One region of the Limosilactobacillus secundus genome, then DNA from elsewhere that is predicted to be linked to it. Evidence: predicted binding sites of a transcription regulator. Region 1 holds the regulator's gene; the other holds the start of a gene.
The links. Region 1 encodes CtsR, which represses protease genes until heat stress. Its sites were predicted from a motif close to TTGGTCAAAAAAGGTCAAANA; they were not measured.

Region 1 (8,348 bases):
TTATTACAGATTTACTTTTTAAACAAGCGGCTTGATGAGATTAAAGATTCATACTCGAATGATTTAAATGTTTTGGACCGGTCAATTTTTGAAGATGCCTTATTATTCAAGTTAAACGCGGATATGGGCCGAGCTACGGAAACAGAGTCAAATATTTATTCTTCATTATTAGGTAATATGATGGAAGAATTACCAGAGCAACCACACCAAAAAGCCCCCAACCTTTTAATTACAATTAGGGTTTCATTTGAGACAATGCTTGAACGGATTAAGAAGCGGGGACGTTCATTTGAACAAATCGCTAATGATCCTTCCTTATATTCATATTATAAGAATTTAAACGAACGTTATGTTCAATGGTATGAGGATTATAATGAAAGCCCTAAGATGGTTATTGATGGCGATAAATATGATTTTGTTGAAGATCCGGCTGCAGCTAAGAAGGTCTTAGCCATGATTGATGAAAAATTAATTGAATTAAATCTTAAATAGGATTTGACAAAAAAGTATATAGATGATATATTAAATAGGCTGATTTATATAGCAAGCCTATTTATGGAGGATTAGCTCAGTTGGGAGAGCATCTGCCTTACAAGCAGGGGGTCACAGGTTCGAGCCCTGTATCCTCCATTAATTTGCGGATGTGGCGGAATTGGCAGACGCGCAAGATTTAGGATCTTGTATCATTTTGATGTAAGGGTTCAAGTCCCTTCATCCGCATTTAATATTTTTTGAAATTCTTGTTGACATTGATGAGATTTTCGTGTAATATTAATAATCGTTGATAGGAAATAACTTATCAGAGACATGCGGAAGTAGTTCAGTGGTAGAACATCACCTTGCCATGGTGGGGGTCGCGGGTTCGAATCCCGTCTTCCGCTTATATGCACCCATAGCGCAATTGGATAGAGTGTCTGACTACGAATCAGAAGGTTGAAGGTTCGACTCCTTCTGGGTGCACTAATTATAGTAAGCGTGACAGTTTAACTGTTACGCTTATTTTTTCGGAATTTAGCTCAGCTTGGTAGAGCGCTGCGTTCGGGACGCAGAGGTCGCAAGTTCAAATCTTGTAATTCCGATAAGTTAAAAAGACTGTTATCACTCCTATACATAGAAGTGATAGCAGTCTTTTACTATTAACTTCCGAAAATATTAAAAATAAAATGCCAATCAGCATTCTATAATTGAGATGCTGATTGGCATTCTGTCATTTGATTATGCATTGAAACTATCTTTTATAAACTTCGAAATTTGATCTACTGGAATTTTCTCCATCTTATCATAAAGATCAATATGCTCACAGTCTTCTACGATCAATCGTTGCTTTGGTTGGTTAGCAAGGTAATAAGCTCGTTCGGAATAAGATCGGGAGTGAGCTTTGTCTCCATAAATAAATAGGATTGGTCGTGGTGAAATTTCTTTAATATAGTCTAAGGCAGAAAATTCAAGCATGGCTAAATTAGAAGTAGTTGTTGCGGTTCCACGTGCATTTGGATGGAAACCGCGCTTAAGAGCATAAAAACGAAGCCACTCGTTTGTTAATTCATCATGATTTGGCAAATCGTCAATACTATCATATGGTTCTTCTGGGAAGGATGGATGATAGTCAGGTTGTCCATCTTCAAAATCATCCCACCGTTGTTTTGATAATTGATCTTTAAGTTGGAATAATTGTTCAGGAGCAAGATTAGCCATTTCACGAATATCTGTCATATCATACATTGAAATTGTCACAACAGATTTAATTCGTGTATCAACAGCTGCAGCACTAAGAGCAAACCCAGCTCCCCCACTGATACCGATAACACTAATTTGATCACGATTGACATGTTTTGCTTTTGTGCCTAAATAGTCAACTGCGGCACTGAAGGATTCTGCATACAAATCTGGAGAAGCAACATGACGAGGTTCGCCGGCTGACTCGCCCATGTACACTTGATCAAATGCGAGGGTAACAAAACCTAATTGAGCAAACGTATTTGCATAAATTGCGGCTGCCTGTTCTTTTGTGCTTCCATACGGTGCCCCGATTATGATGGCAGGTAACAATTTGTCTTCTTCTAGATCCTTAGGGGTATAGACATCAGCAGCAATTGCCATTCCATAACGATTATTGTAACGAACATGTTGCCGTTCTACATTTTCGCTTAGTTTGGTGATATATCCATAAGACATTATTATACTCACTCCTTTATCTAATTGATTAAATTATAACATTCATTATTAATAGGGAACGTCTAAAGTTATAACGATAAAGTTTTAGAGATAATTAGTAAGTGATTTACTATACAATATGAATTAAATTGATTTACTGAGTTTTGTCATTGTTATATCAATATTTTAAATAGAAAAGAAAATTATTCATTTTGACAAATGTGCAAAATTTCACTTTAAATTTGTCTAGGAGTTATGGTACTATAAGCATTGTAAAAAGTAATTTGTTTATTAATAAAGGAGATCTTACCTTATGAAAGCTGCTGTTATTAATGATCCAGTAGACGGTTTTGTTACTGTTAAAGATGTTCAACTGCGGGATTTGAAGCCCGGTGAAGCTTTAGTTGACATGGAATATTGTGGCCTTTGTCACACTGATTTACACGTTGCTGCTGGAGACTTTGGTAAGAAGCCAGGTCGTATTATCGGTCATGAAGGGGTTGGCCGTGTATCTAAAGTTGCCCCTGGAGTTACTTCCTTAAAAGTTGGCGATCGTGTATCAATTGCATGGTTCTTCAAGGGGTGTGGACACTGTGAATATTGTTTAACAGGTCGTGAAACTCTTTGTCGTAACGTTCTTAATGCAGGTTACACTGCTGACGGTGCAATGGCTGAGCAATGTATCGTGCCAGCTGATTACGCTGTTAAGGTTCCAGAAGGTCTTGATCCTGTTGAAGCTACTTCATTAACTTGTGCTGGTGTTACGATGTACAAAGCATTAAAGGTTGCTGACATCAAACCAGGTCAATGGGTATCAATCGTTGGTGCCGGTGGTTTAGGTAACTTGGGAATTCAATTTGCTCACAACGTATTTGGTGCTCATGTTATCGCCGTTGATGGTAATCCTGATAAGCTTGAAGCTGCTAAGAAGAATGGTGCTGAAATTTTAATTAACCGTCATGACGGTGATGTTGATAAGCAAATTCAAGAAAAGGTTGGCGGTGTTAATGCTGCTGTAGTAACAGCTGTTTCTGCATCAGCATTTGACCAAGCGGTTGATTCACTTCGCCCAGATGGTAAACTTGTTGCTGTTGCTCTTCCACAAGGTGACATGAAGCTTAACATTGCTAAGACGGTTCTTGATGGTATCATTGTTGCTGGTTCACTAGTTGGTACCCGTCAAGACTTAGCTGAATGTTTCCAATTTGGTGCCGAAGGTAAGGTTCACCCAATTGTTAAGACTCGTAAGTTAAGCGAAATTAATGATATGATCCAAGAACTTAAGGATAACAAGGTTGTTGGTCGGAATGTTGTTGATTTTGTTCACAACGATAACGATTAATTAAAAAAGTAGTTCATATTTAATTCTCTAAAAGACTAGTGTTGCACTTGAATGCTTCACTAGTCTTTATTATTTTCTTAAATGTGTAACTGAATGGTCATACAGGTAGGCGCCGACTCTAAAAGTGTGTTAAAATAATGGTCAAGATTAGTCAAAAGAGCCGAGGTGATATAATGGAAAATAAAAGTATTTCAGATATTATCGAAGCATACTTAAAAGAAATACTTGGTGACTCAGCTCAGGTCGAAATTCGTCGTTCTGAGATTGCCAACCAGTTTGATGTGGTACCGTCACAAATTAATTATGTTATTAAGACTAGGTTTACCATTCAAAATGGTTATTTAGTAAAGAGTAAGCGTGGAGGCGGCGGATACATTCGAATCGAGCGAGTTAATTTACTTGATGATGTAAACGTGCTAAACTCACTTATTCAAGCAATTGGCGACTCGGTTCGTGAACGTGATGCTTTTGATATTGTTCGAACGTTATATGAAGAAGACGTGATTACGAGGCGTGAAGGAGACCTTATGCTTGTTGCATTATCTAAACAAGCGCTAGCAGTTAATGATAGTAAGATTGAAGATCAACTTCGCGCTCGTATATTAGTATCATTCTTGAATCGACTTCGCTATGAAAGTTAAAAGGGGGATTGTACATGGATAATATGTTCACGCCAAGTGCAAAGCATGTTCTAGCAATTGCACAAGAACAAGCGAAATACTTTAAACACCAAGCAGTAGGGACTGAACACCTTTTGCTTGCCCTCTCAATGGATAAAGATGGGATTGCTAACAAAATATTTGAACAATTTTCTATTACAAGCGATGATATTCGTGAAGAAATTGAACGCTTGATTGGCTATGGAACGCTGGAAAATCTGGGAGCTTCAGATTATCTTCCATATTCACCAAAAGCAAAGCAGGTATTATCATTAGCTGGGCGAGAAGCTCAACAAATGCATGCATTAAAAATTGGCACTGAACACTTGTTATTAGCATTAATTGCGGATGAAAGTGTCCTATCTTCACGAATCTTGTATAGTTTAGATGTTGTTCCGCGGCAGATGAGAAAAGTAATCTTACGTCGGTTGGGGATTGCTGATAGTCAGCAACGCAATTCTAATCGTCAATCATCTCGTCGACGGCCCCAGCAAACTGGTACACCAACATTAGATAAACTAGCTCGTGATATGACAGCACTTGCTCGGAACGGCCAGCTTGATCCTGTAATTGGTCGAAATAAGGAAGTTAAACGTGTGGAACAAATTCTCAGTCGCCGTACCAAGAATAACCCTGTTTTGATTGGAGAACCGGGGGTAGGGAAAACGGCGATTGCTGAAGGACTTGCTCAGCGGATGGTTGATGGTAAGGTTCCAGCTGAATTGGCTAATAAACGTTTGATGATGCTTGATATGGGATCATTAGTTGCAGGTACCAAGTATCGAGGAGAATTTGAAGATCGTCTTAAAAAAGTAATTGATGAAATTCAAAATGACGGGCATGTGATTCTTTTTATTGATGAACTCCATACCTTAATTGGTGCTGGTGGCGCTGAAGGTGCAATTGATGCATCCAATATTTTGAAACCTGCCTTGGCACGAGGCGAGTTGCAAACAATTGGTGCTACTACGCTTGATGAATATCAGAAATATATAGAATCGGATGCGGCACTTGAACGACGCTTTGCCACTGTTCAAGTTGATGAGCCGACTACTGACCAAACTCTACAAATCCTGCGAGGACTGCGACCAAAGTATGAGGAGCACCATCATGCTAAGATTACCGATGAAGCGCTAGAAGAAGCAGTTAAATTGTCAGATCGTTATATTTCGGATCGGTTCTTGCCGGATAAAGCAATTGACCTTATTGATGAATCGGCAGCTATGGTTCGAATTGATGCTGAAGATAAGAAAAATCATCAGCCTTCATTAGAAAGTCAGTTAGAAGATTTGAGAACCCAAAAAGAAGAAGCAATTGATAATCAAGACTTTGATCGTGCAGCTACTCTTCGTCAACAAGAATTAGCACTAAAAGATAAGATTGACCGCAAAAAGCAACGCACTCAACAAAAGGAATCTCATAACTATAAATTGAAAGTAACTGGTGAAAACATTGCGCAAGTTGTTGCTGAATGGACAGGGGTTCCTTTAACTCAATTGAAGAAGAGTGAGAGTGAACGACTGGTTAACTTGGAAAAGGTTCTTCATCAACGAGTAATTGGTCAGGATGAAGCAGTTACCGTAGTCGCTAAAGCAATTCGTCGTGCACGAAGCGGTCTTAAGGATCCTAGTCGGCCAATTGGTTCTTTTATGTTTTTAGGACCAACTGGGGTAGGAAAAACAGAGCTTGCCAAGGCATTAGCTGCTGCAATGTTTGGCTCGGAAGATAATATGATTCGGATCGATATGTCAGAATACATGGAAAAATATAGTACTAGTCGCTTGATTGGTGCTGCTCCAGGATATGTCGGTTATGACGAGGGTGGCCAATTAACTGAAAAAGTACGGCAACATCCATATTCAGTTGTCTTATTAGATGAAGCTGAAAAGGCACATCCCGATGTATTTAATTTATTACTTCAAGTTTTAGATGATGGTTACTTAACTGATGCAAAAGGTCGACGCGTTGATTTTAGAAATACCATTATTATTATGACTTCTAACCTTGGAGCAACTCAGCTTCAGGATGAAAAAGAAGTTGGTTTTGGGGCCAAAGATATGTCACAAGACTATAATGCGATGGCAGCGGCGATTAAGCAACAAATGAGGTTATACTTCCGCCCAGAATTTCTTAATCGGATTGATGAAACGATTATCTTCCATGCATTACAAAAGAACGAACTTCATCAAATCGTTAAACTCATGGTTAATGATTTAAATAAACGGGTAAGTGAGCAAGGCATTAACTTGAAAGTTACGCCTGCTGCAATTGATGTAATCGCAAAACTTGGTTACAATCCTGCTTATGGAGCTCGTCCGCTTCGTCGTGCTTTACAAGATCATATTGAAGATGATTTGAGTACTGGACTACTTAGTGGTGAAATCAATGTTGGGGATGACGTAACAGTAGGTGCGCGTCAAGGTAAAATTACTTTTAAAGTGAAAAAGCCGGATGAAGATAAAGCTGTTGAATTAAAATTGAATAGGTAAAAAGAACGGTAAATTATTCTGAAAGTGCAGAGTAATTTACCGTTTTGTATTCTAGCTTCATTAAATCTAAAATACACAAAATGAACATTTAAGTTTTATGTAGTTTAAAAAACGTTATAATTGTAACTTTTGTTCTCTAATGATAATAGAAGAGAAGGCTACCGAATTGCATTCATTTATCGCATTTGATGATTATTTTTCTAAAACGGTTGTCAAAAGATAAGTTATAGTCTTATAATGTGTTTATCAGATAATTAATGATTAAAAATAGGGGATGAACAATAAATGAAGCGAGCGGAACAATTAGAAAAGACAAGACAAGCAATCTTAAAAACCGCTACAAAGTTATTTTTACAAAAGGGATTTGGTGAAACTTCAACACGGGATATTGCCAAACAGATTGGAATTACACAACCGGCTTTATACCACCACTTCAGCGATAAAGAGGTTTTATATCTGGATGTAATGACTAATTTATGTGGAAAAGTTCGCCAAGATATTAATAAAGTAATGCGTAAACATGATTTGTCACCGAATGAACAATTATGGCAAATCACCAAGGCATTAAAAAAACATCATCCATTAAGTATTTACGACCAATACAATCAGGCAATGCGCTTATTATCGAAAAGTGCACAGCAAAAACTTAATATGATTTTTACAATGGATTATCTAGAACCGATTGCAGCATTTTTCCGTCAACCAGATGTAGGGTTACGGCCTGATATTCTTCCTAAAGAAGCTGCTGAATTATTTATTGCAGGATTAACTCCAATTTTTGGTACTTCTCAATTAATTGGTGGTCATTCAATTACCCCAGAACAACGTGACCAATTAATCCTAGATTGCATTATTAACGGTTTATCAAATTGGGGCGGAAAAAATTAAAAAATATAAAAATAATTGTTGACAAAATCTAATAGAACTTGTATACTTTAATAGTATATAATTGTGAGTTCATTTGAACCTGGTGATCTATTGTCCATCAGATTCTGCATAAAAGCCAAAGACAGTCGTTAAACTGTTTTTGGATTTTTTTTGCCCAAAAGTTGTATTTTGGGCAAATTGTAATCAAATTGTAATATTTAAATGAGCTCGCGGAATAAATTAGAGAGGTGAACAGTTTGGCTGGACATTTAGTTAAATACGGTAAACACCGTACCCGTCGTAGCTACTCGCGAATTAAAGAAGTTCTCGAATTGCCAAACCTTATTGAAATCCAAACCGATTCTTACAATTGGTTCATGGAAAAAGGTTTGCGGGAAATGTTTGATGATATTATGCCAATTGATGATTTTCAAGGAAAGCTTTCTTTGGAATTCGTTGACTATCAACTTTTAGAACCTAAGTATACTGTTGACGAAGCTCGTGAACACGATGCTAATTACTCAGCACCACTTCATGTTACGTTACGGTTAACTAACCATGAAACTGGTGAGATTAAGTCTCAAGATGTATTCTTTGGTGACTTCCCATTAATGACTGACCAAGGTACATTCATTATTAATGGTGCCGAACGGGTTATTGTTTCACAATTAGTTCGTTCACCAGGGGTCTACTATAGTGAAGAAAATGATAAAAATGGTCGGCCAAACTACGGTGCTACCTTTATTCCAAACCGTGGTGCATGGTTAGAATACGAAACTGATGCTAAGAATGTTTCATATGTTCGAATCGACCGGACTCGTAAGTTGCCGATGACTG
Region 2 (8,348 bases), on a different contig from region 1:
TGCTTAATTCATTCCAAGGATAAATTGTTACAATTACAAAAATTGCTCCAACATAGAAAATCAAAATCCGGAATAAAACAGACTTAACAGATTTAACAATTGCTTTTTGCGGATTTGCTACTTCACCGGCAGAAATTCCTAGCAATTCGATGCCCTCATAAGATCCAACGATAATTGACATTGAGAAGAAGAAACCACTCCAGCCACCAGTGAAGAATCCACCATGAGACCAAAGATTACTGAAACCAGTTGGATGACCGCCATTACCAAAACCAAAGAAGATAATCATAAATCCAAGTAAGATCATAAAGATAATAGTAATAACTTTGATCATCGCAAACCAAAATTCAAGTGATCCATATGCCTTTGCACTTGCTAAATTAGCGAGAACCAAGAAAATAATAATAACAACTCCAGCTACCCAAGTATGAAGGTGGGGCCACCAATATTTAAGATATTCAGTCGCTGCTACTACTTCAGACATTCCTACAACAATATACTCAAATACGTTAGCCCATTTAGCAAGATATCCAGCTACTGGATGAACATATTCAGTTGCATAATCCGCAAAAGAACCTGTTCCAGGATTAATGTAAATCATCTCTCCTAACGCTCTCATAACAATATATAAAATTAAGCCAACAAACGCATATGCGAGGATAACAGATGGTCCGGTCCACTTGATTGTAGATGTTGATCCCATAAACAGTCCAACACCAATTGCTCCACCAAGGGAAATCATTTCCATCTGACCAGCAGTCATCGAACGATTAAGTTCTGGTGCCGATTTTTTCATGTGTATCATTATCCTTTCATTGTATTTAACTCTTAAAGATTATATTATATTTCATACTAAATTCCAACGCTTCTTTCTCATTATTTTCTAATACAAAAAGATGTAATCGATTTCAAACTCAATTAAATAATTTGTAATTAAAAAGGACTACGGAATTCCATCCATAGTCCTTTTTGATTTTTAACTAATGCTTAAAATTAACGATTTTCGATGTCTTGACGAGCTTGTTGGCTCAAGTTGTAGAATGAGTGAATACCCTTATATTGAGCAACATCACCAAGTTGATCTTCAATCCGCATTAATTGGTTGTACTTAGCAAGACGGTCAGTCCGGCTCATTGAACCAGTCTTGATTTGTCCAGCGTTTGTAGCAACAACCAAGTCAGCGATGGTAGTGTCTTCAGTTTCACCAGAACGGTGTGAAACGATGGCAGTGTAACCAGCTTCCTTAGCCATTTCGATAGCTTCAACAGTTTCAGTTAAAGTACCAATTTGGTTAAGCTTGATTAAGATTGAGTTAGCAGCACCCATTTGGATACCCTTCTTCAAGTAATCAGTGTTAGTTACAAAGAAGTCATCACCAACAAGTTGAACCTTCTTACCTAACTTATCAGTAATAGTTACCCAGTCATCCCAGTTGTTTTCGTCAATTGGGTCTTCAACAGATACTACTGGGTACTTTTCAATAATACCGGATAAGTAGTTAATCCATTCTTCAGTGGTGTATTCTTCACCAGTTGACCAACGAAGCTTGTACTTCTTGTCTTCGTCGTTCCATAATTCTGAAGCAGCAACGTCAAAGGCAATGGCAATGTCCTTACCTGGCTTGTAACCAGCATCTTCAATAGCCTTGATTAAGTATTCGAATGGTTCTTCATTGTTAGCAAAGTCAGGAGCAAATCCACCTTCGTCACCAACAGAGGTTACTTTACCAGCAGCTTCCAATTCCTTCTTCAAGGCGTGGAAAGTTTCTGAACCCCAACGAATAGCTTCACGTACAGTTGGTGCACCAACTGGCATGATCATGAATTCTTGGAAGTCAACCTTGTTATCTGAGTGAGCACCACCGTTAATAACGTTCATCATTGGTGTTGGCAATACATGAGCGTTGAAACCACCAAGGTAGTTGTAAAGAGGTACTTGTAATTCGTCAGCAGCAGCCCGAGCAGCAGCTAATGAAACAGCTAAAATAGCGTTCGCACCTAACTTACCCTTGTTTGGAGTACCGTCTAACTTAATCATTGCCTTATCGATAGCGATTTGGTCAGTAACTTCCATCCCTACGATTTCCTTAGCAATAATGTTGTTTACGTTTGAAACAGCCTTTAAAACACCCTTGCCGCCAAAACGGTTCTTGTCGCCGTCACGTAATTCAACAGCTTCGTGTTCACCAGTTGAAGCACCTGAAGGAACGATACCGCGACCTACACCACCGGCTTCTGTGTAAACTTCTGCTTCAACTGTTGGGTTACCACGTGAATCAAGGACTTCACGTGCATAAATATCTGTAATGAGTGACATTTGATGAATCTCTCCTCTGTCATTTATTTGGAAAGCAATTCCACTTAACATTGTATTATTTTACACAATTAAAAACAAGCATTTAACAGACTAATGGTGAACTAATTGTAAAAATGTTTCTGGATTTAAGCTCGCTGTTCCAACTAAAACACCATCAATATCATTTTTTGCCATTAATGCATTGATATTAGAAGTTGTTACACTGCCTCCATACAAAATTCGAACATTATTTGCAACTTTATCTCCATACATATCACTAATTGTCTGCCTAATTAAGTAACAACCCTCTGCTGCCTGATCTGGATCAGCACTCTCGCCTGTCCCAATCGCCCAACTAGGTTCATAAGCAACCGTAACATGACAAATTTCATTATTGGTCAATCCATGAAGATCTGCGAGAATGCGGCTCACCACCCAATGAACTTTCTTTCCAGCAACTCGTCGACGCATGGTATCATCACAGCAAACAATCGGACATAACCCGTTTATTAATGCCGCCTTTACTTTTCTATTAATTAATTCATCAGTTTCATTAAAGTAAGTTCGACGTTCAGAATGGCCTAAAATTACATGATGGATTCCTGCTTGGTATAAAGCATATGGACTTGTTTCACCAGTATAGGCTCCCTCATTCTTATAGTAGCAGTTTTCTGCCATTATTTTTAACGGGGATTCTTTAGCTGCTTTAACCATTGGTACTAAACAAAGAGTAGGAGCAGCAATTGCTGTTTCAAGTTGGTCGGCAGGCGGAAGCTGATTTTTTACTGCTTCGATAAAAGAGACAGCTTCTTGAACATCTTTATGCATTTTCCAATTGCCAGCAATAATCGGTACTCTCATTGTTGACCCTCCCATCTACTATTTTATTGTTAATACCAAGATACGGTAAGAGGCTGAGAAAAGCAAAAGTTTTCTCAGCCTCTTATATAAGATTTATAAATAGTAGTTAAACATTAATTATTTGTCAGAAATTGCGGCAATTCCAGGTAATTCGTTACCTTCAAGGTAAGTTAATGATGCACCACCACCAGTTGAAATGTGAGTAAGCTTGTCAGCAACCCCCAATTCCTTAACAGCAGCAGTTGAGTCTCCGCCCCCAACGATTGTTGTAGCATCCGTTAATGTACCAAGGAATTTACCAATTTCAAGCGTTCCCTTAGCAAAGTTTGGCATTTCAAATACACCCATTGGTCCATTCCAAACAACAGTCTTGGCATCTTTTAATACGTTCTTGAACTCTTCAACAGACTTAGGACCAATATCAAGGGCCATCCAACCGTCGTCAATATCACCTTCAACAACTTTTGTATCAGCATCATTGTTGAACTTATCAGCTACTACATTATCAATTGGCAATACAAGCTTGTCGCCAGCTTTATCTAAGATTTGCTTAGCAACGTCAATCTTGTCTTTTTCAACAAGTGAGTTACCAACTTTGATTCCCTTAGCAGCGTAGAATGTATAAGCCATTCCACCACCGATAATAATCTTGTCTGCTTTGTCAAGAAGATTATCAATAACACCAATCTTATCAGAAACCTTTGCACCACCAAGAATGGCAACAAATGGACGTTCAGGATTATCTACAGCATCACCTAAGAACTTGATTTCCTTTTCCATCAAGTAACCAGCTGCTGCCTTGCCTGGCATATTAGTAGCAATACCAACATTAGAAGCGTGCTTACGGTGAGCTGTACCAAAGGCATCATTTACAAATACATCACCAAGAGAGGCCCAGTACTTACCTAATTCAGGATCATTACCAGATTCACGCTTTACATATTCGCCATCCTTAACATCTTCATAACGGGTGTTTTGAACAAGCAAAACATCCCCATTCTTCATGTTATCGATAGCATCTTCTAATTGCTTACCTTCAGTAACTGGAACAAATGTTACTGGCTTGTTTAGTAGGTTAGAAAGACGTTCTGCAACTGGACGAAGTGAAAGTCCAGGCTTATCTTCTTCTTTTTTAATCCGGCCAAGGTGTGAGAATAAGATTGCTCGACCACCGTGGTCAATAACATATTTAATTGTTGGTAAGGCAGCAACAATTCGGTTGTCGTCACCAACAACGCCATCTTTAATTGGAACATTAAAGTCAACACGCATTAATACTTTCTTGCCTTCTAAAGGAAGGTCTTCAACAGTTAATTTAGCCATTGTATTATGTCTCCTCTTCTTTTGATAAAAAAAGCGGGCGGAGTAGTCCTCCTCCCACCTTAATCAAATTAGTTTAATTTTACTTCAAATTAAAGAGTAGCAAAATGAAGCAAAGTCCGGATCATGTTGCTAGTGAAACCGTATTCGTTGTCGTACCAAGCAACAGTCTTAACTAATTGTGAACCATCGTCACCTTCCATAATTTCAGTTTGGGAAGGATCGAATACTGAACCGTATGTTGAACCGATAATATCAGTTGAAACAATTTCATCTTCAGTGTAACCGAATGCTGGGTTAGTAGCCTTCTTCATAGCATCGTTGATTTGGTCAACAGTAACCTTCTTGTCTAAGATTGAAACAAGTTCAGTTAATGAACCATCAACAACACCAACACGTTGTGCGTGACCTGAAAGCTTACCGTTTAATTCAGGAATAACTAAACCAATAGCCTTAGCAGCACCACTTGAGTGAGGAATAGTGTTTACACTTGCAGTACGGTTGTTACGCATCTTCTTACCACGAGGGCCATCAAGAATAGCTTGAGTAGAAGTAAATGCGTGGATAGTAGTCATAGTACCAACCTTAACACCAAATTCGTCATTTAAGACCTTAGCCATTGGTGCCAAGCAACTAGTAGTACATGAACCAGCTGATACGATAATGTCATCCTTAGTCAAAGTATCAAGGTTAACACCAGGAACAACAGTTGGGATGTTACCAGCAGGTGCTGAAATCAATACACGCTTTGCACCAGCGTCAATGTGTGCTTGTGACTTTTCAGCAGAGGTGTAGAAACCAGTACATTCAAGAACAAAGTCAACACCATCGTTCTTTACCCAAGGAATGTTACGAGCATCGCGTTCAGCGTATACAGGGTATTCCTTACCATCAACAACAATACCAGTATCAGTAGATGTAACTTCACCTGGGAACTTACCATGAGTTGAGTCATACTTAAGTAAGTAAGCCAACATAGAAGGAGTAGTCAAATCGTTGATTGCAACAACTTCAATATCATTTGTGTTAAGTTCGTGAATCCGACGAAATGCTAAACGACCAATACGGCCAAAACCGTTAATACCAATTTTTACAGTCATACTGCAAATTCCTCCTTTAGGAAAAAACATAATTAGTGTACTTGCTTAGTTTATCACATTACATCAGCATCGCAACTCTCAACCATTGTAAGTGACGCAGTGGGAAGGTCTAAGCAACAATACAACTTCTACGATACTTATGATACCATCTTCAAAAAAATTGTCTATTCAATCACAACATTTTTCTGATGTAAGCGTTATTTTGATTAATTTTTTCAAATAATGCTTGCAATTCATTTTAACTTAAGATAATATAATATCTGTTGACGCGCCCTTAGTGTAATGGATCGCACGTGAGATTCCGGTTCTCGAGATCCGAGTTCGACTCTCGGGGGGCGCATTTTTATGAGACTGTTGAAAAAATTTTTCAACAGTCTTTTTTATTTTTAAGATATTATGGAACTATTTTCGCGTCGCTACAAGGCTGTTAATTTTCACTTGCCTTTTTGATAATTCAAAAAAAAGATCTCCGTCATTCGAAATTAATCGAATAATTGGAGATCTTTTTATTTATCCCTTTACTTTAATTTTGAATTATTTTCCATTACACCATCAAGTAAGCCGTAATCTACTGCTTCTTGTGCTGTCAAGTAATGATCACGTTCAGTATCAGCCTGGATCTTCTCGATAGGTTGACCAGAATTCTTAGCAAGGATCCCGTTAAGCATCTTCCGTGTTTTCAAAATTTCAGTAGCAGCAATTTCGATTTCAGTCTGTTGACCTTGAGCTCCACCAGATGGTTGATGAATCAAAACTTGTGAGTGTGGTAATCCAAAACGCTTACCCTTAGCACCAGATGATACTAATACACTGGCCATAGAAGCAGCCATCCCGATTACAATAGTTTGAACATCAGCCTTAATAAAGTTCATCGTGTCATAAATTGCCATTCCTGAGGTAACAACACCACCAGGTGAATTAATGTATAAGTAAATATCTTTAGTTGAATCTTGCGCATCAAGGAATAAAAGTTGCGCAACAATTGAATTTGCCATTTCGTCTTCAATTGGACCAGAGAGCATAATAATACGGTCCTTCAGAAGCCGTGAGTAGATGTCATAAGCACGTTCACCACGGGATGATTGCTCAATGACAGTAGGTACTAAATTCATAATATGGCCTCCTTAATAAATTAGCACTCGTTAGTCTTGCATGCCAACGGATAATAATACTATACTCGATTGGTCAAAAAAGGTCAAATGTTTTAACTATTATTTAATATTTTTTTGTAAAACATTCTTGACTATTATAATTAAATCAAAAAACAAGGCTAAAAATTCTTCAAAGCCTTGTTTTAGCGAAAATTTAATCTTTTTTGTCAGAAGCGGCTATCTTTTCAGCACGACGTTCAGCAATAAAAATATAAACCAATAATAGAAATGCTAGCGCTGAAGCAGTGTATAAAACCATATTACTTGCAAGCCAGCCATATTTGGCTACCAAAATACCAATTAAAGCAGTTGCTAACGTTTCACCAAAAATATATTGGAAAAAGCCCATAAATCCAGTTGATGAACCTACTGCAAATTTAGGAACTGCTTCGTTAACCATTAATCCAACCAATGTTAATGGAGCATAAATTAAAGTTCCCATAACAAAAAGAACACTTACGATCAAAACGTGATTGGTACTAAAGAAATACGTTGTCAAACAAATAAATAAACCAATTACACATAAAATACAAACAATAGCTCGACGTCCCTTTAATGCATCGGAAATTGCTCCCATAATAATTACTCCCGGAACCGCCGCAAGTTCAAAAATACCCACTAACCATTTTGCAAAGTTAGTCGTAAAGCCTTTTGATTCTACAAGATAGCTTGGAATCCAGCTCATTATCCCATATCGAACCAAATACAGGGACATTGATGTTAGGGTAATGGCCCACACAACTTTATTTGTCAAAATATATTTAACAAAAATTTGTGGTAAAGTCAGACTCGTCTCTTCCGAATCAGACTCAGTTCCGTTTTCTAAAACAACTTCATCTCCGGTATATTCAGAAATACTTGGCAACCCAACACTAACCGGCCGATCAGCACCAACTAATAATACAAAGGCCGCAATAATCAGTGAAACCACTGAAGATGTATAAAAGACAGCAGAAATGGAACCTGAAAACATGAATGTTGCTAATTGTACAACAGCAACACAAGCAAAGGCTCCAGCGTTATGTGCAGAAGACCAAATCGAATAAATCGCTCCCCGGTGTTTCTTTCCCCACCATAATTGAACAGAACGCTGGCATGCCGCTGCCCCCATCCCTTGAGCAATTGACATAATTAACATTAGAAACATCATCATATAAAGGCTACGGGTAGATCCTAAACCGAAATTAAGCAGTGCAGAAATAATTAATCCGGTTGCTAAATAACGATTAGTATTACTTTTATCACTTAATGCTCCCATAAATAGTTTTGAAATCCCATAACCAATCCCAAAACACGAAAGCACCATTCCGATATCAGCCGTGGTAAAACCATACTGCTTCATAATTTCATTTTGTTCGGTTGTGAAAATTAAACGAATAATATAATAGCCAATATAACCGATACAAATCGCAAGTAATACTCCTAACTGATGCCAACGATACGAACTTTCAACCTTATCAGCAGGAACCTTTTGCTTCGCCGCTGGAGCTGGTTTTAAAAATTCAAACATACTATCACCTCTTTTATAAACGACACTTTTCTGTAAGCGCTTACCTATATTTTAACATACAAAATACAGTATTAGTGTACAAAAATATTAAAACGTTATTTTTAAAAGAGT

Region 2: the regulator CtsR is predicted to act here: its motif matches at 6,758-6,778, upstream of clpP (ATP-dependent Clp endopeptidase proteolytic subunit ClpP).

Annotation. Positions count from the first base shown of each region.
Region 1 is NZ_JAJGUA010000026.1:90,332-98,679, reverse strand. It holds gene LMB57_RS03110 (deoxynucleoside kinase) at 1-492, shown strand, start outside; tRNA gene LMB57_RS03105 (tRNA-Val) at 558-630, shown strand; tRNA gene LMB57_RS03100 (tRNA-Leu) at 638-720, shown strand; tRNA gene LMB57_RS03095 (tRNA-Gly) at 810-881, shown strand; tRNA gene LMB57_RS03090 (tRNA-Arg) at 887-960, shown strand; tRNA gene LMB57_RS03085 (tRNA-Pro) at 1,006-1,079, shown strand; gene LMB57_RS03080 (alpha/beta hydrolase) at 1,216-2,175, opposite strand; gene adhP (alcohol dehydrogenase AdhP) at 2,468-3,496, shown strand; gene LMB57_RS03070 (CtsR family transcriptional regulator) at 3,670-4,137, shown strand; gene LMB57_RS03065 (ATP-dependent Clp protease ATP-binding subunit) at 4,152-6,644, shown strand; gene LMB57_RS03060 (TetR/AcrR family transcriptional regulator) at 6,930-7,532, shown strand; gene rpoB (DNA-directed RNA polymerase subunit beta) at 7,760-8,348, shown strand, end outside.
Region 2 is NZ_JAJGUA010000032.1:813-9,160, forward strand. It holds gene LMB57_RS04715 (amino acid permease) at 1-796, opposite strand, end outside; gene eno (phosphopyruvate hydratase) at 994-2,316, opposite strand; gene tpiA (triose-phosphate isomerase) at 2,407-3,156, opposite strand; gene LMB57_RS04730 (phosphoglycerate kinase) at 3,274-4,479, opposite strand; gene gap (type I glyceraldehyde-3-phosphate dehydrogenase) at 4,569-5,576, opposite strand; gene clpP (ATP-dependent Clp endopeptidase proteolytic subunit ClpP) at 6,095-6,688, opposite strand; gene LMB57_RS04745 (MFS transporter) at 6,882-8,237, opposite strand.